Regions from separate parts of the Mycobacterium sp. E2462 genome, predicted to be linked through region 1. Evidence: predicted binding sites of a transcription regulator. Region 1 holds the regulator's gene; the other holds the start of a gene.
What was found. Region 1 encodes LexA, which represses DNA repair genes until DNA is damaged. Its sites were predicted from a motif close to CGAACANNTGTTCG; they were not measured.

Region 1 (11,251 bases):
CCGCCGCGTGTGTGGCTGCGGCCGCCCTGCTGCCGCACCGCTGGATCGTCCTGGGCTGCCGCGACGGCGGCGACAGCGAGCGCGTGTGGGGGCCCGAATCGTCGGGCACCTTCGCCGGTTTCGGCGTCGACGTCCGGGTGCACCTGGCGCCGGCCGCCGGGGAACCGCGACCGCCGGCCGCGCTGCCGGTGTGCGCGCTGATCGCCGGCTGGGTGCGCGGCCAGGCGCAGCCGCAGGCCAGCGCGCAGGTCCGCACCTACCGCGCCGACCTCGATCCCGACGTCGCGCGCGCCACGGGCCGGCGGCTGCGTGCCGACATCGAGCAGTCACGCGACCCGATCGGCGTCCTGGTGGTCGCCGACGGCGCCAACACGCTGACACCCGCGGCCCCCGGCGGATACGACCCCGGCAACGCCGGCGCGCAGGACGCGCTGGACGACGCGCTGGCCGGCGGCGACGTCGCCGCCCTGCGGCGGCTACCCGACCAGATCCTGGGCCGAGTCGCCTTCCAGGTGCTCGCCGGCCTCGCCGAGCCCGGGCCGCGGTCGGCCAAGGACCTCTACCGGGGGGCGCCCTACGGCGTGGGGTATTTCGCCGGCGCCTGGCAGCCGTGAGCCCGCCCGTGCGACCGCTGGCGATCATCGGCCCGACGGGCACCGGCAAATCGCAGCTGGCCCTGGACTTCGCCGAGCGCGTCGGCGCCGAGGTGGTGAACGCCGACGCGATGCAGCTCTACCGCGGCATGGACATCGGCACGGCCAAGCTGCCCGTCGTGGCGCGCCGCGGCGTCGCGCACCACCAGCTCGACGTCCTCGACGTCACCGAGACCGCGACCGTCGCCCGCTACCAGAGCGCGGCGGCGGCCGACGTGGACGCCATCGCGGCCCGCGGTGCCGTGCCGCTGATCGTGGGCGGCTCGATGCTCTACCTGCAATCGCTGCTCGACGACTGGTCGTTTCCCGCGACCGATCCCGAGGTGCGGGCCCGCTGGGAGCGGCGCCTGGCCGAAGTGGGGGTGGGCGCGCTGCACGCCGAACTGGCCCGCCGCGACCCCGCCGCGGCCGCCGCGATCCTGCCGACCGACGGGCGGCGCACGGTGCGCGCCCTCGAAGTGGTCGAGCTGACCGGGCTGCCGTTCGCGGCGTCCGCGCCGCGCATCGGCACCCCGCGGTGGGGTGCCGCCATCATCGGATTGGACTGTGCGACCGCGGTTCTCGACGAGCGCCTGGCCCGACGGACCGACGCGATGTTTGAGCAGGGGCTGGTGGAGGAAGTGCGAGCGCTGCTCGACAACGGGCTGCGCGAGGGGGTCACCGCCGGGCGTGCCCTCGGTTACGCGCAGGTGATCGCCGCGCTCGACGCCGGCGGGGGACCCACCGCGATCGGCGCGGCCCGCGAGCAGACGTTCGTGGGCACCCGGCGGTATGTGCGCCGGCAGCGGTCCTGGTTTCGTCGTGACCACCGGGTGCACTGGGTGGACGTCACCGCGGACGATCGGTCCGCCGCCGTCGCCGAAACGCTGAGGGTCTGGCGCGACGTATCCTGAGCTGGTGAAATTCGCGAAGGGGCACGGCACCGAGAACGACTTCGTCGTGCTGCCCGACGTGGACGCCGCTCTGACCCTCGACGCGGCGCGGGTGGCGGCCCTGTGCGATCGGCGGCGCGGCCTGGGCGCCGACGGCGTGCTGCGGGTCACCACCGCCGGCGCCGCACTGTCGGCCGGCGTGCTGGACCGGCTGCCCGAGGGCGTCGGCGCCCCGGACTGGTACATGGACTACCGCAACGCCGACGGTTCCGTCGCGCAGATGTGCGGCAACGGCGTGCGGGTCTTCGCGCACTACCTGCGGGCCAGCGGCCTGGAGTCGCGGGACGCGTTCGTCGTTGCGTCGCTGGCCGGCCCGCGGCCCGTGACCGTGCACCACGCCGACGCCACCGCCGCCGAAATCACCGTCGACATGGGCAAGGCCAACACGTGCGGCCCGGGCACGGCGGTGGTCGGTGGCCGGCGGTTCTCCGGGCTCGCCGTCGACGTGGGCAATCCCCACCTGGCGTGCGTCGACCCAACGCTGACGCCGGAGGCGTTGGCCGCTCTGGATGTGGCGGCGCCCGTCGGCGTCGACGGGGCCCAATTCCCCGACGGCGTCAACGTCGAGATCGTCACCGCGGCGGCCGGCGGGGTGGTGCACATGCGGGTGCACGAGCGCGGCGTCGGGGAAACCCGCTCCTGCGGCACCGGCACGGTCGCGGCCGCGGTCGCGGCCCTCATCGGCGGTGGTGCCGCCACCGGCACCCTCACGGTCCGGGTGCCGGGCGGCGAGGTCGACGTCACCGTCACCGACGACACCAGCTACCTGCGGGGCCCCTCGGTGTTGGTCGCCAACGGAGAGATCAGCGAGCAGTGGTGGTCCCAGCAACGTTAATCGGGGTGCGCGTCGGCGTTTTCGCGTGCATCATCGGATATTGCCTATGACGTATCCCGAACATCGCGATCCCGAGCCCAGTACGGGCGAACTCGCCCTCGAAGACCGGTCCGCGCTACGCCGCGTCGCGGGCCTGTCCACCGAACTCACCGACGTCTCCGAAGTCGAATACCGCCAGCTGCGCCTCGAGCGGGTCGTGCTGGTGGGCGTGTGGACCGACGGCACCGCCGCGGACAGCCAGGCCAGCATGGCCGAGTTGGCGGCCCTCGCCGAGACCGCCGGCTCCCAGGTGCTGGAGGGTCTGATCCAGCGCCGCGACAAGCCCGACCCGTCCACCTACATCGGCTCCGGCAAGGCCCAGGAGCTGCGCGCGGTGGTCCTGGCGACCGGCGCTGACACCGTCATCTGCGACGGCGAGCTGTCGCCCGCGCAGCTGACCGCGCTGGAGAAGGCGGTCAAGGTCAAGGTCATCGACCGCACCGCCCTGATCCTGGACATTTTCGCCCAGCACGCCACCAGCCGGGAAGGCAAGGCGCAGGTCTCGCTCGCCCAGATGGAGTACATGCTGCCGCGCCTGCGCGGCTGGGGTGAGTCGATGTCCCGGCAGGCCGGCGGCCGGGCCGGCGGCAGCGGCGGCGGCGTGGGCCTGCGCGGCCCCGGTGAGACCAAGATCGAGACCGACCGGCGCCGCATCCGCGAGCGGATGGCCAAGCTGCGCCGCGAGATCAAGGACATGAAACAGGTGCGCGACACCCAGCGCAGCCGCCGCCTGCACGCCGACCTGCCGGCCGTCGCCATCGTCGGCTACACCAACGCGGGCAAGTCGAGCCTGCTCAACGCGCTCACCGGCGCGGGTGTCCTGGTGCAGGACGCGCTGTTCGCCACCCTGGAACCCACCACCCGGCGGGCCGAATTCGCCGACGGCCGCCCGTTCGTCCTGACCGACACCGTCGGCTTCGTCCGGCACCTGCCGACCCAACTGGTCGAGGCGTTCCGCTCCACTTTGGAGGAGGTCGCCGACGCGGACGTGCTGGTGCACGTGGTCGACGGCTCCGACGCCCACCCGTTGGCCCAGATCAACGCCGTGCGCCAGGTCGTCACCGAGGTGCTCGCCGACTACGGCGCCGACGGAAGCGACGCGCCCCAGGAGTTGGTGGTGGTGAACAAGGTGGACGCGGCCAGCGACCTGACGCTGGCCAAGCTGCGGCACGCGTTGCCCGGCGCGATGTTCGTGTCGGCGCACACCGGCGAGGGCATCGACGCGTTGCGGCGCCGGATCGCGGAGCTCGCCGTGCCCGCCGACGCCGCCGTCGACGTCGTGATCCCGTACGACAGGGGTGATCTGGTGGCGCGGCTGCACGCCGACGGGCGCATCCAGCAGGAGGAGCACTGCGCCGAGGGCACCCGGATCAAGGCGCGGGTCCCCGTCGCGCTCGCCGGGCGCCTGCGCGAGTTTGCTGCCGGCTGACCCCGTCGCCGTTCGACGCACCGCGACCCCCGGGCGGCACCCAGCCGCGCGCCGACCAACCGTCTGGTTGGTATATGTTGGGCGGCAGCCAACCCACTCGCCGGAGGTCCTTCAATGAGCAGTGCCATCAAATACCAGCGCACTCTTTTCGAGTCGGAGCACGAGCTGTTCCGCGAGTCCTACCGGTCGTTCCTCGAACGGCACGTCGCGCCGTATCACGACGAGTGGGAGAAGGCGAAGATCGTCGACCGCGGTGTCTGGCTGGAGGCCGGAAAGCAGGGCTTCCTGGGCATGGCGGTTCCCGAGGAGTACGGCGGCGGGGGAGACGGCGACTTCCGCTACAACACCATCATCACCGAGGAGACGACGCGGGGCCGTTTCAGCGGGATCGGTTTCGGGTTGCACAACGACATCGTCGCGCCCTACCTGCTGGAGCTGGCCACCGAGGAGCAGAAGCAGCGCTGGCTGCCCAAGTTCTGCACCGGCGAGCTGATCACCGCGATCGCGATGACCGAGCCGGGCACCGGCAGCGACTTGCAGGGCATCAAGACCCGCGCGGTCGCCCACGGCGACCACTATGTGCTCAACGGGGCAAAGACTTTCATCACCAACGGAATCAACGCCGACCTGGTGATCGTGGTGGCCCAAACAGATCCCGACAAGGGTGCGCAAGGGTTCTCGCTGCTCGTCGTCGAGCGCGGCATGCAGGGTTTCGAGCGCGGCCGTCACCTGGACAAGATCGGCCTGGACGCGCAGGACACGGCCGAGCTGTCGTTCACCGACGTGCACGTGCCCGCCGAAAACCTGCTGGGCCAAGAGGGTATGGGGTTCATCTACCTCATGCAGAACCTGCCGCAGGAGCGCATCTCGATCGCCATCATGGCGGCCGCCGCCATGGAGCAGACGCTCGAGCAGACGCTGCAATACACCAAGGAGCGCAAGGCTTTCGGCAAGCCGATCGGCAGCTTCCAGAACACCCGATTCGTGCTGGCCGAGCTTGCCACCGAGGCGACCGTGGTGCGCGTCATGGTCGACGAGTTCATCCGGTTGCACCTGGACAAGAAGCTGACGGCCGAGCAGGCCGCAATGGCCAAGTGGTACAGCACCGAAAAGCAGGTGCACCTGATCGACCGGTGCCTGCAACTGCACGGCGGCTACGGCTACATGCGCGAATACCCCGTTGCGCGTGCCTATCTCGACGCCCGGGTGCAGACCATCTATGGCGGCACCACCGAGATCATGAAGGAGATCATCGGTCGCAGCCTCGGGGCCTGACCCGGGCGACCGGTAGAACCGCTGCCGGACAACGGCATCGGCCGCCGCCGCGGCGCGTTGTGCTGTGGCGGGCCCGTGTCACCCGCGCTGTCGCGGGCCGCCCGTTCGGCGGTTGAGGACCTGCGGCGTCGGGCGCCACGATAACGCCGCCGCAGCACGAACGGGACCGTATTTGGCTGCGATTCGGCGATCGGTGCGCATCATTTCGACATCGGCGGGGTCTCCATTCTTATAAAATTCGTCATTTGACTTCGCATTTCTTCTTCGCTGGAGCAAAGTTATGCGAGCCCGGTGATATACGCGGATCGTCAGGGGGTAGCTACCTGGCACGAGCACGGCCCGCGCGCCGGACGGAAGTACGGCATCGTCGCAGATAGGGGCGTCCGTCGGCTGGGAGGCTAGGTGTTGGGCAGAGGGGTCACATGCGCAGGCTGATCGGGAGTGTGTGCGTCAGCTTGACGACCGCAGCGCTCGCCGCCGTATTGCTTGCGCCGGCCGCCGGGGCGAGCCCCATCGGCGACGCCGAGGCCGCGATCATGGCCGCCTGGGACAAGGCCGGCGGTGACGGATCCCCGCTGGGCGCCCGCAAGGGCGACGTGTACCCGGTGGCCGACGGCTTCGCCTGTGACTTCGACGGCGGCAAGATGTTCTTCACCCCCGCGACCGGCGCCAAGTTCATGTACGGGCCGATCCTGGACAAGTACGAGTCGCTCGGCGGCCCCGTCAGCAGCGACCTGGGATTCCCCGCCATCAACGAGGTGCCCGGCCTGGCCGGGCCCGACAGCCGGGTGAGCACCTTTTCCGCCAGCGACAAGCCGGTGATCTATTGGACGCCCGAGCACGGCGCGTTCGTGGTGCGCGGAGCGATCAACTCGGCCTGGGACAAGCTCGGCAGCTCCGGCGGTGTGCTGGGCGTCCCGGTCGGTGACGAGACCTACAGCGGCGAGGTGTCGTCGCAGAAGTTCTCCGGTGGCCAGGTGTCCTGGAACCGCGAGACCAAGCAGTTCACCACCGATCCGCCCGCCTTGGCCGACCAGTTGAAGGGCCTGCAGGTCGCCATCGACCCGACCGTGGCGATCAACATGGCGTGGCGCGCGGCCGGCGGGGCGGGCGGCCCGTTGGGCGCCAAGCAGGGCGCCCAGTACCCCGTCGGCGGCGATGGCATCGTCCAGAACTTCGCCGGCGGCAAGGTCTTCTTCAACGCCGCCACCGGTGCCAACGCCATCGAGAACGACATCCTGGGCAAGTACGAGCAGCTGGGCGGCCCGGCGGGCAGCGGGCTCGGGTTCCCCGTCGCCAACGAGTCCGACGGCGGCCTGCCGCCGTCCAGCCGGATCGCCACCTTCTCGGCCGCCGACAAGCCGGTGATCTTCTGGACCTCCGACCACGGCGCGTTCGTCGTGCGCGGCGCGATGAAGGCGGCCTGGGACAAGCTGCGCGGCCCGACCGGAAAACTGGGCGCGCCCGTCGCCGACCAGACCGTCGACGGCGACGTGATCACCCAACAGTTCTCGGGCGGCAAGGTGTCCTGGAACCGGGCGAAGAACACTTTCAGCACGGAACCGGCCAACCTGGCGCCGCTGTTGTCCGGGCTGCAGATCTCCGGTCAGAACCAGCCGAGCGGGTCGGTCCTGCCGCCCAGCGCCAAGAAGGCCGAGTGGAACTGGTGGTGGCTGCTGGCCGGGGTGCCGGTGCTCGTCCTGTTGGTGGTGTCGGCGGTGCTGGCGGTCGGATGGCGGCGCCGGCGCCGCGCCGCCCCGGTCGGGGCCGGGTACGCGCCAGGGTACGACGGCGCCGACCCGCACTGGGGGCCCGAGGACGCCCCCGACGAGCACTACGCGCTCGGCGCGCCGCAGGACGCGGAGCCCGCGCGGGTCGGTTGGCGGCGCGGCGGGTTCGGTGACGACGACTACGGGCGCGACGACGAGGATCCCGACGCCGTCGACACCGACCACTTCCCGGTCCCGTCCGAAGCGATGCTGGCGCAGGCCGGTTACGACGAGGGCTACGGCCAGGCCGATTACGACCAGGCCGGGTACGCCGAGGACCCCTTTGACGAGGCCGGCTATCCCGACGAGGCGCGCGAGCCCGACGACCACTCCGACCAGCACGGCGACGAGTATGCCGACCAGTACGGCGACGAGTACGCCGACGTGGTGCCGGAGGATGCCGTCGGCGAACCGGGGGAGTACCTCGACGCGGCCGAACCCAGCGCGCCGCACGACGCCGACTATGCGGACGGGCCGGCCGCATCCGCGGACCAAGGTTCGTCGCACGGCGGCGCCCCGCCGGAGGCCGTGGCAGCCGGTGCGGCCGCGGCCTCCGGCGGAGCGCGCCGGGCGGGGCGGCACGCGGCCGCCGACACCGACGACGACGTGAACGGAAGCCGGCCCGCGGCGAGCGGCCGGCCGACCATTCACCTGCCCCTGGACGACCCGTACCAGGTGCCCGACGGATACCCGATCAAGGCGAGCGCCCGCTTCGGGCTGTACTACACGCCAGGCAGCGACCTGTACCAGGACACGCTCGCCGAGATCTGGTTGGCCAGCGAGGAAGTCGCCGAGGCGAACGGATTCACCCGCGCGGACTGACCCGCGGCATCAAACCTTGCGGATGACCGTCACGACCTTGCCGAGCACGGTCGCGTCGTTGCCCGGGATCGGGTCGAACGCGGGGTTGTGCGGCATGAGCCACACCTGGCCGCCGGCCCGCTTGAACGTCTTGACGGTGGCTTCACCGTCGAGCATCGCCGCGACGATGTCGCCGTTGTCGGCCACGTTCTGCTGGCGCACCACCACCCAGTCGCCGTCGCAGATCGCGGCCTCCACCATCGAGTCGCCAACCACCTTCAGCAGGAACAGGGTGCCCTCGCCGACCAGTTCACGCGGCAACGGGAAGACGTCCTCGACGGCCTCCTCGGCGAGGATCGGCCCGCCCGCGGCGATGCGACCGAGCACCGGCACGAAGGTGGGTTCGGGCAGCGCGTCCGACCCGGCGACCTCGGTCGCGGGCGCCACCACGTCCTCGTCGGCGCCGCGGACGTCTACCGCGCGGGGCCGGTTGGGGTCGCGTCGCAGATAACCCTTACGTTCCAGGGTGCGCAGCTGGTGGGCGACCGACGAGGTCGAGGTGAGGCCGACGGCGTCCCCGATCTCCCGGATGCTGGGCGGGTAGCCGCGGGTGGTGACCGAGGTGCGGATGACGTTGAGGATGGTGCGCTGCCGCTCGGTCAGCGAGGAGTCCACAGACTGCAGTCGAACGGCGGGATCGGCCGCTGAGGTGTCGTTGCTGTCGCTCATGGCACTGAATGTAGCCGCACCGCCGACAAGAATCAAACATGTGTTCGACTAGCGTGTCGGAGTGCGGCCTCCGGGAACAAAACGCCGCTGAAGTCGGTAATCACAAATGTGTAACTCTTCGGACAATCGGGTATTTGAGCCTCATGCCAGTGCTAACGACCGACAGCGGGTTGTCGGTGGCGTGGTCTAGCGTTTTGCTCGCGTGCGACACGCTTCGCTCAAATGTTCGGTTATCGAACACACGAGCGATACTGTCGAACGCACGAGCGAGGATCAGTTGACCGGAGGAACGCAAGATGACAATCGTCCACACAGTCTCGCAGCGCCCCAGTAGCGCGCGTCGTCCGATCAACGGGCCTGTGCACGACCCTCGCTACGGCCACGTCGGCGTGGCGGCCCGCTCCCGCCGCCCCGGCCCGTCGCGGCCCGCGGGCCAGGCGACGCGGTACTACGGAACCGGGGTCGCGATGTCACGCGCCCCGCACCGCAAGCGCGCCGTCACCTGGCTGACCACCATCGGACTGGCGCTCGGCGCCGGCGCGATCACCCTCTGGCTGGGCCTGGTCGCCAACGTCGGGCAAGCGCTAAACGGCGAGTCCACCGCCGCAACCGCCCACGTCCCCAACCGTCTCGCTGTCGTCAAGGTCGAAGCGGGGGAGTCCCTGCAAGACGTCGCCCACCGGGTGGCGCCCGACGCGCCGACCGGTCAGGTCGCCCAGCGGATCCGCGAACTCAACGACTTGAACTCGCCGAGCCTGGTCGCCGGCCAGACGCTGATCGCCCCCATCGGCTGAATCCGGCCATGCCCGTCGCCCGCGTTGCCCGCCGCGCCGCGCCCGCCCGCGCCCGACGCCTCCATTCGCCGCGCAGGTCAGGGCGCGGGTAGGCTCGAAGCTCTGCGGTCCCCGGTCGTCGGCACATCAAAGGAGCGGTCATGCATTGTCCGTTCTGCCGGCACCCCGACTCGCGAGTGATCGACTCGCGGGAGACCGACGAGGGGCAGGCCATCCGCCGCCGCCGCTCCTGCCCGGAGTGCGGCCGCCGTTTCACCACCGTCGAATCCGCGGTGCTGGCCGTCGTCAAGCGCAGCGGCGTCACCGAACCCTTCAGTAGGGAAAAGGTGATCAGTGGCGTGCGCCGGGCGTGCCAGGGCCGACAGGTCGACGACGACGCGCTGAACCTACTGGCCCAGCAGGTCGAGGACACCGTGCGTGCGGCGGGTTCACCCGAGGTGCCCAGTCACGAGGTCGGGCTGGCCATCCTCGGTCCGCTGCGTGACCTCGACGAGGTGGCCTACCTGCGGTTCGCGTCGGTGTACCGCTCGTTTTCGTCCGCCGCCGACTTCGAGCGCGAGATCCAGGCGCTGCGCGAACATCGGAAGGTCTCGACGCCGGGCTGAGGTCTAGGCTGAGGACCCATGCCCGTCGAACTGCATCCCGATCTGGCGGAGCTCGCCCCGCTGCTGGGCGCCTGGGCCGGTCGGGGGTCGGGGAAGTATCCGACCATCGAGCCCTTCGACTACGACGAAGAAGTGGTGTTCGGCCACGTCGGTAAACCGTTTTTGGCCTACGGCCAGAAGACCCGGGCGGTCGCCGACGGCACGCCGCTGCACGCCGAAACCGGATACCTTCGCGTGCCGCGGCCCGGACGCGTCGAGTGGGTGCTGGCCCACCCGAGCGGCATCACCGAAATCGAGGTCGGCACCTATTCGCGCGCCGGCGACGTGATCGACATCGCGACGGCGACCGCGACCATTGGCCTGTCGCCGACGGCCAAAGAGGTGACCGCCGTGGGCCGTTCGCTGCGCCTCGCCGGCGACGAGCTGTCCTACACGGTGCAGATGGGCGGGGTCGGGCAACCGCTGCAGGACCACCTCGCCGCGGTGCTGCACCGGCAGCGCTGAGCGACGGTCGGCGCGTCAGTTGACTTGGCGCACACCGTCATTGACCACCCGCCCGGTGACTCCCACCCAGCCCTCGGCGTTCCAGGTGGTTTCGATGACCGACCCCTTGCCTTGGGTGATGAAAAGATCCCGGCTCAGGTAGTCGGTGATCCGCATGGCCGCCGAGCCGGTCGCCTCGTCCTCGGTCACGCCGAGATTCGCGGCGAACATGCGGCTGCGTACCGCGCCCGCGGCCCGGTCGGTCCACGTCCACAGGTAATGCGAGGTGTCGTCGGTGAAATCAGCCGGGTCGGCGTCGAAAAGGGCTGTTGCAGAATCGAATTCGTGCAGGGCGAATTCCGGTGCCCATTCCGATCGGGCGCTGATCCCGGTGCCGTCACCGCGCGCACCCACGCCGTGGCTGACCTGAACCACACCGGCCGGGATGCTTAACGTGTTGATCGGTGCGCCGGTCTCGCGCAGCCACCACGCGGCGCCCACGGTCGGGTGCCCGGCGAACGGCAGCTCGGTTCGCGGCGTGTGGATCACGGCGTGCGCGGTCGTCGCGCCCGCGGCGGGTACCTCCACGAAAATCGTTTCGCTGAAACCCAATCGGGTCGCCAGCCGCTGCCGATCGCGGGGCTCGACCTGGCGCGCGTCGACCACGCCGAGCGGGTTGCCGTGGTTACCTTCGAAATCGGTGAAGACCCGCAAAACCGTCACGTCGATGGCCATGCCGCGACTGTACGACCCGCGACGTGGCGCGCGTCAGGTGGCGCTGCGTTCGTCGGAGCCCATCGCGCTCAACACCGCGACGCGCGTGGGAGCGGGGCCGGTGACGGCCTTTTCGCCGCCGCCGGTGCGCAACAACTGGCGCAGGGCGGCCTGGTCGTATTCACCCGGTTGG
Region 2 (11,251 bases), on a different contig from region 1:
TCACCGCCAACGACCCGCAGTTCGCCGCCGCCAAGCCGGACCAGGCGATCACCGACGCCCTCGAGCAGCCCGGCCTGCGGCTGCCGCAGATCATCCAGACCGTGTTGGAGGGCTACGCGGACCGCCCGGCGCTGGGACAGCGCTCCGTCGAGTACGTCAAGGACCCGGCCACCGGCCGCACCACCTTCGAGCTGCTGGACCGCTTCGAGACCTTCACCTACGGCGAGGTGAACGAGCGCGTGTCCGCGCTGGGCCGCGCCTGGGCCACCGAGTCCGTGCGCCCCGGCGACCGCGTGTGCGTCCTGGGCTTCAACAGCGTGGACTACGCGACCATCGACATGGCGCTGGGCCAGATCGGCGCGGTCTCCGTGCCGCTGCAGACCAGCGCGTCGATCACCGGCCTGCAGCCGATCGTGGCCGAGACCGAGCCCGTCCTGGTCGGCGCCAGCGTCGCCCAGTTGAACGACGCCGTCGAGCTGATCCTGGGCGGTGACCACCGGCCCGCCAAGCTGGTTGTCTTCGACTACCACCCCGAGGTGGACGACGAACGCGAGGCCGTCGAGGACACCCGCGCGCGCCTGAGCGACGCCGGGGTCGCCGTCGAGACGCTGGCCGAGGTCTTGGAGCGCGGGCGGCAACTGCCCGCCGCCGAGCCCCCCGCCACCACCGAGGACGACCCGCTGGCCCTGCTGATCTACACCTCGGGCAGCACCGGCGCGCCCAAGGGCGCGATGTACCCGCAGAGCAACGTCGGCAAGATGTGGCGCCGCGGCAGCAAGAACTGGTTCGGGGAAAGCGCCGCGTCGATCACGCTGAACTTCATGCCGATGAGCCACGTCATGGGCCGCGGCATCCTCTACGGCACGCTGGGCAACGGCGGCACCGCGTACTTCGCGGCCCGCAGCGACCTGTCGACCCTGTTGCAGGACCTCGAGCTGGTCCGGCCCACCGAGCTGAACTTCGTCCCGCGCATCTGGGAGACGCTGTTCGGTGAATACCAGCGCCAGGTCGAGCGGCGGCTGCCCGACAGCGCCGACAGCCAGGCCCGCAAGGCCGTCGAGGAGGAGGTCCTCGAGGAGCAGCGCCAGTACCTGCTGGGCGGGCGCTACATCTTCGCGATGACGGGCTCGGCGCCCACCTCACCTGAACTGCGCAACTGGGTCGTGTCCCTGCTGCAGATGGACCTGCTCGACGGCTACGGCTCGACCGAGGCCGGGATGGTCCTGTTCGACGGCGAGATCCAGCGACCGCCCGTGGTCGACTACAAGCTCGTCGACGTGCCGGACCTGGGTTACTTCAGCACCGACCGCCCGTACCCGCGCGGGGAGTTGCTGCTCAAGACCGAGAACATGTTCCCGGGCTACTACAAGCGGGCCGAGACCACCGCCAGCGTCTTCGACGAGGACGGCTACTACCGCACCGGTGACGTGTTCGCCGAGACGGCTCCCGACCGGCTGGTCTACGTCGACCGGCGCAACAACGTGCTCAAGCTGGCCCAAGGCGAGTTCGTGACCCTGGCCAAGCTGGAGGCCGAGTTCGGCAACAGCCCGCTGGTGCGACAGATCTACGTCTACGGCAACAGCGCCCAGCCCTACCTGCTGGCGGTCGTGGTGCCCACCGAGGAGGCGCTGCAGCGCTGGGACGGCGACGAGCTCAAGGGCAAGATCGCCGACTCGCTGCAGACTGTCGCCCGGCAAGCCAACCTGCAGTCCTACGAGGTGCCGCGCGACTTCATCATCGAGACCGAGCCGTTCACGCTGGAGAACGGGCTGCTGACGGGGATCCGTAAGCTGGCCTGGCCCAAGCTCAAGGCGCACTACGGCGACCGCCTCGAGGAGCTCTACGCCAAGCTCGCCGAGGGCCAGGCCAACGAGCTGGCCGAGCTGCGCCGTAGCGGCGCGGACGCGCCGGTGCTGCAGACCATCAGCCGGGCCGCGGCCGCCATGCTGGGCACCGCGACCTCCGAGCTGACGCCCGACGCGCACTTCACCGACCTCGGTGGTGACTCACTGTCGGCGTTGACGTTCGGCAACCTGCTGCGCGAGATCTTCGACGTCGACGTGCCGGTGGGCGTGATCGTCAGCCCGGCCAACGACCTGCAGGCGATCGCGAACTACATCGAGGCCGAGCGGCAGGGCACCAAGCGGCCCACGTTCGCGGCCGTGCACGGCCGGGGCGCCACCACGGTGCACGCCAGCGACCTGACGTTGGACAAGTTCCTCGACGAGGCCACCCTGAGCGCCGCGCCGAACCTGCCCAAGCCCGCCGCCGAGGTGCGGACCGTGCTGCTCACCGGCGCGACCGGCTTCCTGGGGCGCTACCTGGCGCTGGAGTGGCTCGAGCGGATGGACCTCGTCGACGGCAAGGTGATTGCGCTGGTCCGCGCGAAAAGCGACGCGGAGGCCCGGGCCCGGCTCGACAAGACCTTCGACAGCGGGGACCCCAGGCTGCTGGAGCACTACCGCAAGCTGGCTGCCGACCACCTCGAGGTGATCGCCGGTGACAAGGGCGAGGCCAACCTCGGCCTGGACTCCCAGACGTGGCAGCGGCTGGCCGACACGGTCGACCTGATCGTCGACCCGGCGGCCCTGGTCAACCACGTGCTGCCGTACAGCGAGCTGTTCGGGCCGAACGCGCTGGGCACGGCCGAGCTGATCCGCGTCGCGCTGACCAGCAAACTCAAGCCGTACACCTACGTGTCGACGATCGGCGTCGGCGACCAGATCAAGCCGGGCGAGTTCGTCGAAGACGCCGACATCCGGCAGATCAGCGCCACCCGCGCGATCAACGACAACTACGCCAACGGCTACGGCAACAGCAAGTGGGCCGGCGAGGTGCTGCTGCGTGAGGCCAACGACCTGTGCGGGCTGCCGGTCGCGGTGTTCCGCTGCGACATGATCCTGGCCGACACCAGCTACGCCGGACAGCTCAACCTGCCGGACATGTTCACCCGGCTGATGTTGAGCCTGGTCGCCACCGGGATCGCGCCCGGCTCGTTCTACGAGCTGGACGCCCAGGGCAACCGGCAGCGGTCACACTACGACGGCCTGCCGGTCGAGTTCATCGCCGCGGCGATCTCCACGCTGGGGGCGCAGGCCCTCGACGGGGTCGCGGGGTTCCAGACCTACCACGTCATGAACCCCTACGACGACGGCATCGGGCTCGACGAGTACGTCGACTGGCTGGTGGAGGCCGGCTACTCGATCCAGCGCATCGCCGACTACGGCGAGTGGCTGCAGCGGTTCGAGGGCGCGATGCGGGCCCTCCCGGACCGGCAACGCCAGTACTCGTTGCTGCCGCTGCTGCACAACTACCAGCACCCGGAAAAGCCGATCACCGGGTCGATGGCGCCGACGGACCGCTTCCGCGCCGCGGTGCAGGAGGCAAAGATCGGGCCGGATAAGGACATCCCGCACGTGTCCGCGCCGGTGATCGTCCAGTACATCACCAACCTGGAGCTGCTCGGCCTGCTCTGACCGCGCAACGCGAATCGCCCAGCCCCCGCGGGGGCTGGGCGATTCGTCTTTCCGACGGTGATCAGCGTTGCGGGTGCGGCCACCGCAGGTAGGAGGCGTTGCCGCCACTGGCCGTCGCGGGCGTGCGCTGGCGCCGCCAGCCCCGCTTGGGCGGCTCGGGCTCGGCCACCTCGGCGGCCGGAACCCGCGGCCGGGTCAACGCGCTCGAGGACACCTCCGACGGCTCGTAGTTGGCCTCACGGTACGGCTCGACGGCCGGAGCCGCCGCCACGGGTTGCACGTCACGCGCCAACCGCACGGCCGTGCGGGCCAGCGCCATGCCGGCGAGCAGGATGATCAGCGCGCCCAGGCCCGAGAAGTAGGACAGCTCGAGGGCCGCCCGCTTCCGGTCGGTCGCCGCGATCGGGTCGCCGGCCGAGCCGATACCCAGCAGCGGCGCCACCTGGTTTCCGACCACGAACCAGGCGCCGGCCAGCACGGCCAGCCAGCCGCCCACCATCGCGGTGGCACGGTGGCCGGCCAGGATCAGCAAGAGGCCGCCCACCACGGCGGCGGCGCCGGGCAGCACCTCGAGCCAGCCGCGGGCGGCGCTCCACGCCCAGTCGCGGTCGGGCGTGTAGGCGAAGTTGAAGCGCGGACCGACGAAGGGAATCAACGCCCCCCACGCCCCCAAGATGACCAGCAGCAATCCGCTGACCGCGCCACGCGATCGAGGCATCCTGAGCCCGCGCGCGCGGTCGTCCTCTGCGTATTTCATGACATCTCCTCGCTAGATACCGGGCGGTTCTCCGGCGACGCCTGATTACCCGGCACTTTGCAGAAGTAACCTGGGCGGCTGCGCCGGCCCGTGGCCACTGAGGCTGGTGAGGCTGCTGTTACGCGATGTGACCGATCAGCAACAGCACGATCGCGAGCACCGGAAACGCCCCCTGCGTCACCGCGGCGCGGGCCTTGTCCCGCGCGGACGCCAGCAGTACCACCGCGGCGGCGGCCATCGAGCCGACGCCGGCGAAGACGAGCGCCGCCCCGACGGCGTTGTGTCCCAACGCGATTGCGGCGACACCCACTCCGGTGACGATCGCGAGGAACAGGTTGTAGAAACCCTGGTTGAAGGCCAGCAACTTGGTGGTTTCGGCCTCCTCGGCGGTGGTGCCGAAGGTGGCGCGGGTGCGCGGCGAGGTCCAGGTCAACGATTCCATCACGAAGATGTAGACGTGCAGTAACGCCGCCAGCGCGGCGACGATCAAACCGCCAGTGAGCACCGGAATCCTCCTCGCACGAGTTACTCGAACAGCCCGGGCTGACCCAGCGCCGTCACCGCCGCGGGCGGCGCCATGCCCAGGTGGGTCCACGCCTGGGCCGTGGCCACCCGCCCGCGCGGCGTGCGGGCGACCATCCCGGCGCGCACCAGAAACGGCTCGCACACCTCCTCGACGGTGGCGGCCTCCTCCCCCACCGCCACCGCCAGCGTCGAGACGCCCACCGGGCCGCCGCCGAAACTGCGGGTCAGCGCCGACAACACCGCCCGGTCCAGCCGGTCCAGGCCCAGCTCGTCGACGTCATAGACCTGCAGCGCCGCCTTCGCGACGTCGCGGGTGATCACCCCGTCCGCCCGCACCTCGGCGAAGTCGCGGACCCGGCGCAGCAGCCGGTTGGCGATCCGCGGCGTGCCGCGCGAGCGCCGGGCGATCTCCTCGGCCGCGTCGGCGCCCACCTCGATGCCCAGGATCCCGGCGGAGCGGGCCAGCACGCGCTCCAACTCGGCCGGCTCGTAGAAGTCCATGTGGGCGGTGAACCCGAACCGGTCCCGCAGCGGGCCGGTGAGCGCGCCGGAGCGCGTGGTGGCGCCGACCAGGGTGAACGGCGCCACCTCCAGCGGTATCGAGGTGGCGCCGGGGCCCTTGCCGACCACCACGTCGACCCGGAAGTCCTCCATCGCCAGGTACAGCATCTCCTCGGCGGGCCGCGCGATGCGGTGGATCTCGTCGATGAACAGGACGTCATGCTCGACCAGGTTCGACAGCATGGCGGCCAGGTCTCCGGCGCGCTCCAACGCCGGGCCGGACGTCATCCGCAGCGACGACCCGAGCTCGGCGGCGATGATCATGGCCAGCGACGTCTTGCCCAGGCCCGGCGGCCCGGACAGCAGGATGTGGTCGGGGGTGCCGCCCCGGTTCTTCGCGCCCTCGATGACCAGCTGCAACTGCTCGCGCACCCGCGGCTGGCCGATGAACTCGCGCAGCGACCGGGGGCGCAGGCCGACGTCGATGTCCCCCTCCCCGGGGACCAGAGCCGCCGATACGTCGCGCTCGGCGTAGCCGTCCGGAAACTCGCTCATCGCGACTTGCCCAACAGGGACAGGGCGGCGCGCAGGGCGCCGGAGGTGGTGGCCTCCGGGTCGGCGGCGAGCACCTTGTCCGTCGCCTCCTCGGCTTGCTTGCCGACGAAGCCGAGGCCGACCAGGGCCTCGACCACCGGGCCGCGGACGGCGTGGCCGTTGCGGACGGTGGGGGCGGCCGCGCCACCCGCCGCGGCATCCACCGGGCCGATCTTGTCGCGCAGCTCCACGATCATCCGTTCGGCGCCGCGCTTGCCGATCCCCGGCACCCGGGTCAGCGCCGTCACGTCGCTGTCGTGCAGCGCCCGGCGCAGCGCGGCGGCGTCGTGCACGGCCAGCGTCGCCATCGCCAGCCGGGGACCGACGCCGGAGACGGACAGCAGCGTCGAGAACAGGTCCCGGTCGTCGGCGTCGGTGAAGCCGTACAGCGTCATCGAGTCCTCCCGCACGATCATCGCGGTGAGCAGGCGGGCCTCCGTCCCGGTCCGCAGGGTCGCCAGCGTCGACGGCGTCGCGTTCACCCGGTAGCCCACGCCGGCGGCCTCGATCACCGCGTGGTCGAGCGCCACCTCGAGCACCTCACCGCGCACCGAGGCGATCATCGCGCGGCCCTGCGCGTGGCGTCCAGCTTCGCCCGGTAGGCCTGCCGGTGCCGCGCGGCCAGCGCCTCGGCCGCCGCCATCCGGGCGATCATCGGGGCCCGCCAGCAGTGGCAGATCGCCAGGGCCAGCGCGTCCGCCGCGTCGGCCGGCGTCGGCTTCGTCTGCAGCCCCAGGATTCGGGTCACCATCGCGGTGACCTGCGCCTTGTCGGCCGCGCCGTTGCCGGTGACCGCGGCCTTGACCTCGCTGGGGGTGTGGAAGTGCACGGCGATACCGCGCTTGGCCGCCGCCAGCGCGACGACGCCGCCGGCCTGGGCGGTGCCCATCGCGGTCGAGACGTTGAGCTGGGAGAACACCCGCTCGACGGCGACGACCTCCGGCTGGTGGGTGGCCAGCCAGTGTTCGACCGCGTCGCTGAGCTGCAGCAGGCGCTCGGCCAGCGGCGCGTCCGACGGGGTGCGCACCACGTCGACGTCCAGGGCGACCACGCGTCGCCCGCTCCCGCTCTCGACCACCGACAGCCCGCATCGGGTCAGCCCGGGATCGACGCCCATCACGCGCATTCCGGCTCCCACCTGTAGAACAGCTGTTCGATACCCTAGCGGCGCGCGGTGACCGGCCCGGGCAGGACACGCGGCGACGCGGCCGATTGCCGGTCGCGAGGTTTAGGCACCCGACCGGGCTAAAGCTGTTAGCTTTAGCCCCACACGTTCGCTCAAGCCTCGTCGGGATGGAACAAGTAGCGTGGGATCTCTGCTGGTCATCGTCGCCATCGTGCTGTTCATCGCGTCCATCGTGGTCCTCGTGATCGCTTTGCGGCGGCCCAAGCGCCCGGCCCCGCCGGCCGGCCGACCGGACCCGCTGGCCGCCGACGCGCTACCGCAGTTCGGGCCTCGGCAGCTGGGCCCCGGCGCCATCGTCAGCTACGGCGGCGTGGACTACATCGTCCGCGGCTCGGTCACCTTCCGTGAGGGCCCGTTCGTGTGGTGGGAACACCTGCTCGAGGGCGGCGAACAGCCGATCTGGTTCAGCGTCGAGGAGGACGACGGGCGCCTCGAGCTGGCCATGTGGGTGACCCGCAAGGATCTGTGGCTGCGGCCCGGGGACCCCTACGTCGTCGACGGGGTGGCGTTCCACGAGTCGGAGCGGGGCCGCGCCTCCTACACCACCGAGGGCACCACCGGGTTGCCGGCCGGCGGCGAGATGGAGTTCGTCGACTGCACCAACGCCGACGAGACCGCGCTGCTCTCGTTCGAACGGTGGGCCCCCGACATGCCATGGGAGATCTCCACCGGCAAACCCGTGGTGCCGGGCGAGCTGACCGTGTATCCGGCGCCGCCGCCCACCCCCGCGTAGGGCGCGGGAGCTCCGGTGCCCCTCCACCACCTCGCGGTGACCCCCACGGACGTGTCCGGGGAGCGCCTCGGCCTGGCCCTCAACGCGCCGGTCCCCGCGCCGCTGGCCACCTGCCGCCTCGAGCACCCGGGCGGCGGCGCCGTGCTGCTCGGCGTGCTCGGCGCCTCCCACGTGGTGGCCGTCGAGCACGCCGCGGGCCGGTTCTCCGAGGAGGTGTCCTGCTCCGCCCGCAGCGCCGGCGCCGATCTGCCGCGGCGCACCGCCGGCCCCGGCTACCTCCTGCACTCGCGCACCGAGGCCCGCGACGAGCCCGGTTTCCGGCGGCTCGCCCGCACTCTGCGCGACCGGTGCGCCGCAGAACCCGGGTGGCTGGGCGGCAGCTTTCCCGGCGACGACGCCGCGCTGACCGTCCTGGCCGCCGAGCCCGACGGGCCCGGCTGGCGCTGGCAGACGTGGCACCTGTACCCCGGGGCGTCGGGGGGCGGGACGGTGGTGCACACCGCGAGCCGGTGGCGACCGTGAGCCGCAACCGGCTCTTCGTCATCGCCGGCGTGCTGGCGCTGGCGGCCACGCTGTGCCTGGTCTTCGGAATCATCCTGCTGCAGAAGAACGTCGCGTCCTACGTCGCCGGGCACTACCACCAGTACGCCCGGGACGTGAACGGCACCCGATATCAGTGCAGCGGCAAGCCCGACGACGTCGCGGACACCCTCGCCGACTACGCCGAGCCCGACGCGCGCGCCGACAGTGACAGCACCGAGTACCTGCGCTACCCCAACAACATCGTCATCGTCGGACCCGACGGGCAGTATCCGTGCAGCATCCGCGTCGAGCCGCTCAGCGCCGGCTACAGCCACGGCGCCTTCGTCTTCCTCGGTCCCGGATTCAGTCCCGGATCACCGTCGGGCGGCGCCGGCGGCACCCCGGGCGGGCCCGGCGGAACCAAGTGACGGCACACCACCGATAAAGGAGACAACCATGTACCTCGCCGTCGAGATCGGCACGGTCGACCTCAACCCCGTCCTCAAGGGCGCGGTCGCCACGATCCTGTACTTCCTGGTCGGGATGGGCGTCCTGCTCGTCGGCTTCTACGCGGTGGACGTGCTGACGCCGGGCAAGCTGCGTCAGCTGGTGTTCGTCGAACGCCGCCCCAACGCCGTCGTCGTCGCCGGCGCCATGTACATCGCCCTGACCATCGTCATCATCACCGCGATCACCGACAGTTACAGCCAGCTGGGTCAGGGGCTGGTCGGCGTGGCTGTATACGGGCTGATGGGCGTCGTGCTGCTGGGCATCGCCCTGCTGGCCATGCACCTGCTAATCCCGGGCAGCTTCCACGAGCATGTCGACGAACCGCAGCTGCACCCGGGGTCCTTCGCCGTGGCGCTGATCCTGCTCGCCGTCGGAGGGGTCACCGCCGCCGCGGTCTCATGACCACCGAGCGGACGCCGGCGCGCTGGCGCGCGGTCCTGCTGGCCGCCGTCGCGGCGTGCGCGGCCTGCGGCATCATCTACGAACTCGCGCTGCTGACCCTGTCGGCGAGCCTCAACGGCGGCGGCATCGTCGCCACCTCGCTGATCGTGGCGGGCTACATCGCCGCCCTGGGGGCCGGTGCCCTGCTGGTCAAGCCGCTGCTGGCGCGGGCGGCCATCACCTTCGTCGCCGTCGAGGCGCTGCTCGGCATCGTCGGCGGGCTCTCCGCGGCGGCCCTCTACGTGGTGTTCGCCTTCCTGGAGGGCGACGGCTCGACATGGGTGCTGGCACTGTGCACGGCCCTGATCGGGGCGCTGGTCGGTGCGGAGGTGCCGCTGCTGATGACGCTGCTGCAGCGCGGCCGTGTGGCGGGCGCGGCCGACGCCGGCCGCACGCTGGCCAACCTCAACGCCGCCGATTACCTCGGCGCCCTGCTCGGCGGGCTGGTGTGGCCCTTCCTGCTGCTGCCGCAGCTCGGCATGATCCGCGGCGCGGCGGCCACCGGCATCGTCAACCTGGCCGCGGCCGCGGTGGTGGCGGTGTTCCTGCTGCGGCGGGTGGTGTCCACGCGGCAGCTCGTCACCGCGCTGTGCGCGCTCACCGCCGCGCTCGCGGTGCTCGCGACGCTGCTGGTGTGCTCGGCCGACATCGAGACCACCAGCCGGCAGCGGCTCTACGCCGACCCGATCATCGCCTACCGGCACACCGCGTACCAGGAGATCGTGGTGACCCGCCGCGACAACGACACCCGCCTCTACCTCGACGGGGGCCTGCAGTTCTCCACCCGCGACGAGTACCGCTACACCGAGAGCCTGGTGTACCCGGCGCTCGGGGGCCGCGCCGGCGGCGCGCGCTCGGTGCTGGTGCTCGGCGGCGGCGACGGCCTGGCCGCGCGCGAGCTGCTCCGCCAGCCGGGCATCACCGCGATCGTGCAGGTCGAACTCGACGCCGCGGTGATCGACATCGCCCGCACCACGTTGCGCGACGCCAACGCCGGCGCACTCGACAACCCGCGGGTGGGGCTGGTGATCGGCGACGCGATGAGCTGGCTGCGCACCCCGCACCCGGAGCTGCGCCCGGCCGCGGGGTTCGACGCGGTCATCGTCGACCTTCCCGATCCCGACACCCCCGCGCTGGGCCGGCTGTACTCCACCGAGTTCTACGCCCTGGCGGCCGGCGCACTGGCGCCCGACGGGCTGTTGGTGGTGCAGTCAGGCAGCCCCTTCTCGACCCCGACCGCGTTCTGGCGCACGGTGTCGACGATCCGGGCCGCCGGCTGCGCGGTCACCCCGTACCACGTGCACGTGCCGACCTTCGGGGACTGGGGATTCGCGCTGGCCCGGCGGTCCGGCGCCGCGCCGGTTCCGACGCTGCCGGCCGGCGCTCCCCCGCTGCGCTTCCTCGACCAGCGGGTGCTGGATGCCGCCACGGTGTTCGCCGGCGACGTCGCGCCCCGCGACCTCGAGCCGTCGACGCTGGAGCACCCGCGCGTCGTCGACGACATGCGCCACGGCTACAACTGACGCCGGGGGTTACGCCTCGATCTGCGCCAGGATGTCGTCCGGGATGTCGGCGTTGGTGAAGACGTCCTGCACGTCGTCGCTGTCCTCCAGCGCGTCGACCAGCTTCATCACCTTCTGCGCGCCGTCGGCGTCCAGGGGCACCGTCACCGACGGTTGGAACCCCGCCTCCGCGGAGTCGTAGTCGATGCCGGCCTCCTGCAGCGCGGTGCGCACCGCCACCAGGTCACCGGGCTCGCTGATGATCTCGAAGCTGTCGCCCAGGTCCGTGACGTCCTCGGCGCCGGCGTCGAGGACCGCGGCCAGGACGTCGTCCTCGGTGAGGCCGTTCTTCTCCAGGGTGATGACGCCCTTGCGGGAGAACAGGTAGGCCACCGACCCGGGATCGGCCATGGTGCCGCCGTTGCGGGTCATCGCCACCCGCACCTCGCTGGCGGCCCGGTTGCGGTTGTCGGTCAGGCACTCGATCAGCACCGCGACGCCGTT

Region 2: a site for LexA is predicted at 6,996-7,009, ahead of ruvC (crossover junction endodeoxyribonuclease RuvC). Genes of this name have one in related genera too.

Annotation. Positions count from the first base shown of each region.
Region 1 covers NZ_LZKC01000355.1:2,357-13,607, forward strand. Annotated here, with positions in the region: gene A5714_RS18520 (hypothetical protein) at 1-614, shown strand, start outside; gene miaA (tRNA (adenosine(37)-N6)-dimethylallyltransferase MiaA) at 623-1,546, shown strand; gene dapF (diaminopimelate epimerase) at 1,551-2,420, shown strand; gene hflX (GTPase HflX) at 2,467-3,888, shown strand; gene A5714_RS18540 (acyl-CoA dehydrogenase family protein) at 4,003-5,163, shown strand; gene A5714_RS18545 (LGFP repeat-containing protein) at 5,586-7,754, shown strand; gene lexA (transcriptional repressor LexA) at 7,764-8,462, opposite strand; gene A5714_RS18555 (LysM peptidoglycan-binding domain-containing protein) at 8,759-9,256, shown strand; gene nrdR (transcriptional regulator NrdR) at 9,397-9,861, shown strand; gene A5714_RS18565 (peroxynitrite isomerase) at 9,880-10,365, shown strand; gene A5714_RS18570 (PhzF family phenazine biosynthesis protein) at 10,381-11,079, opposite strand; gene A5714_RS18575 (alpha/beta fold hydrolase) at 11,113-11,251, opposite strand, start outside.
Region 2 covers NZ_LZKC01000011.1:2,213-13,463, forward strand. Annotated here, with positions in the region: gene car (carboxylic acid reductase) at 1-3,476, shown strand, start outside; gene A5714_RS00290 (hypothetical protein) at 3,538-4,233, opposite strand; gene A5714_RS00295 (DUF1304 domain-containing protein) at 4,352-4,738, opposite strand; gene ruvB (Holliday junction branch migration DNA helicase RuvB) at 4,759-5,814, opposite strand; gene ruvA (Holliday junction branch migration protein RuvA) at 5,811-6,416, opposite strand; gene ruvC (crossover junction endodeoxyribonuclease RuvC) at 6,413-6,979, opposite strand; gene A5714_RS00315 (DUF4178 domain-containing protein) at 7,161-7,772, shown strand; gene A5714_RS00320 (DUF2617 family protein) at 7,788-8,294, shown strand; gene A5714_RS00325 (DUF4247 domain-containing protein) at 8,291-8,722, shown strand; gene A5714_RS00330 (DUF350 domain-containing protein) at 8,751-9,206, shown strand; gene A5714_RS00335 (polyamine aminopropyltransferase) at 9,203-10,768, shown strand; gene A5714_RS00340 (YebC/PmpR family DNA-binding transcriptional regulator) at 10,778-11,251, opposite strand, start outside.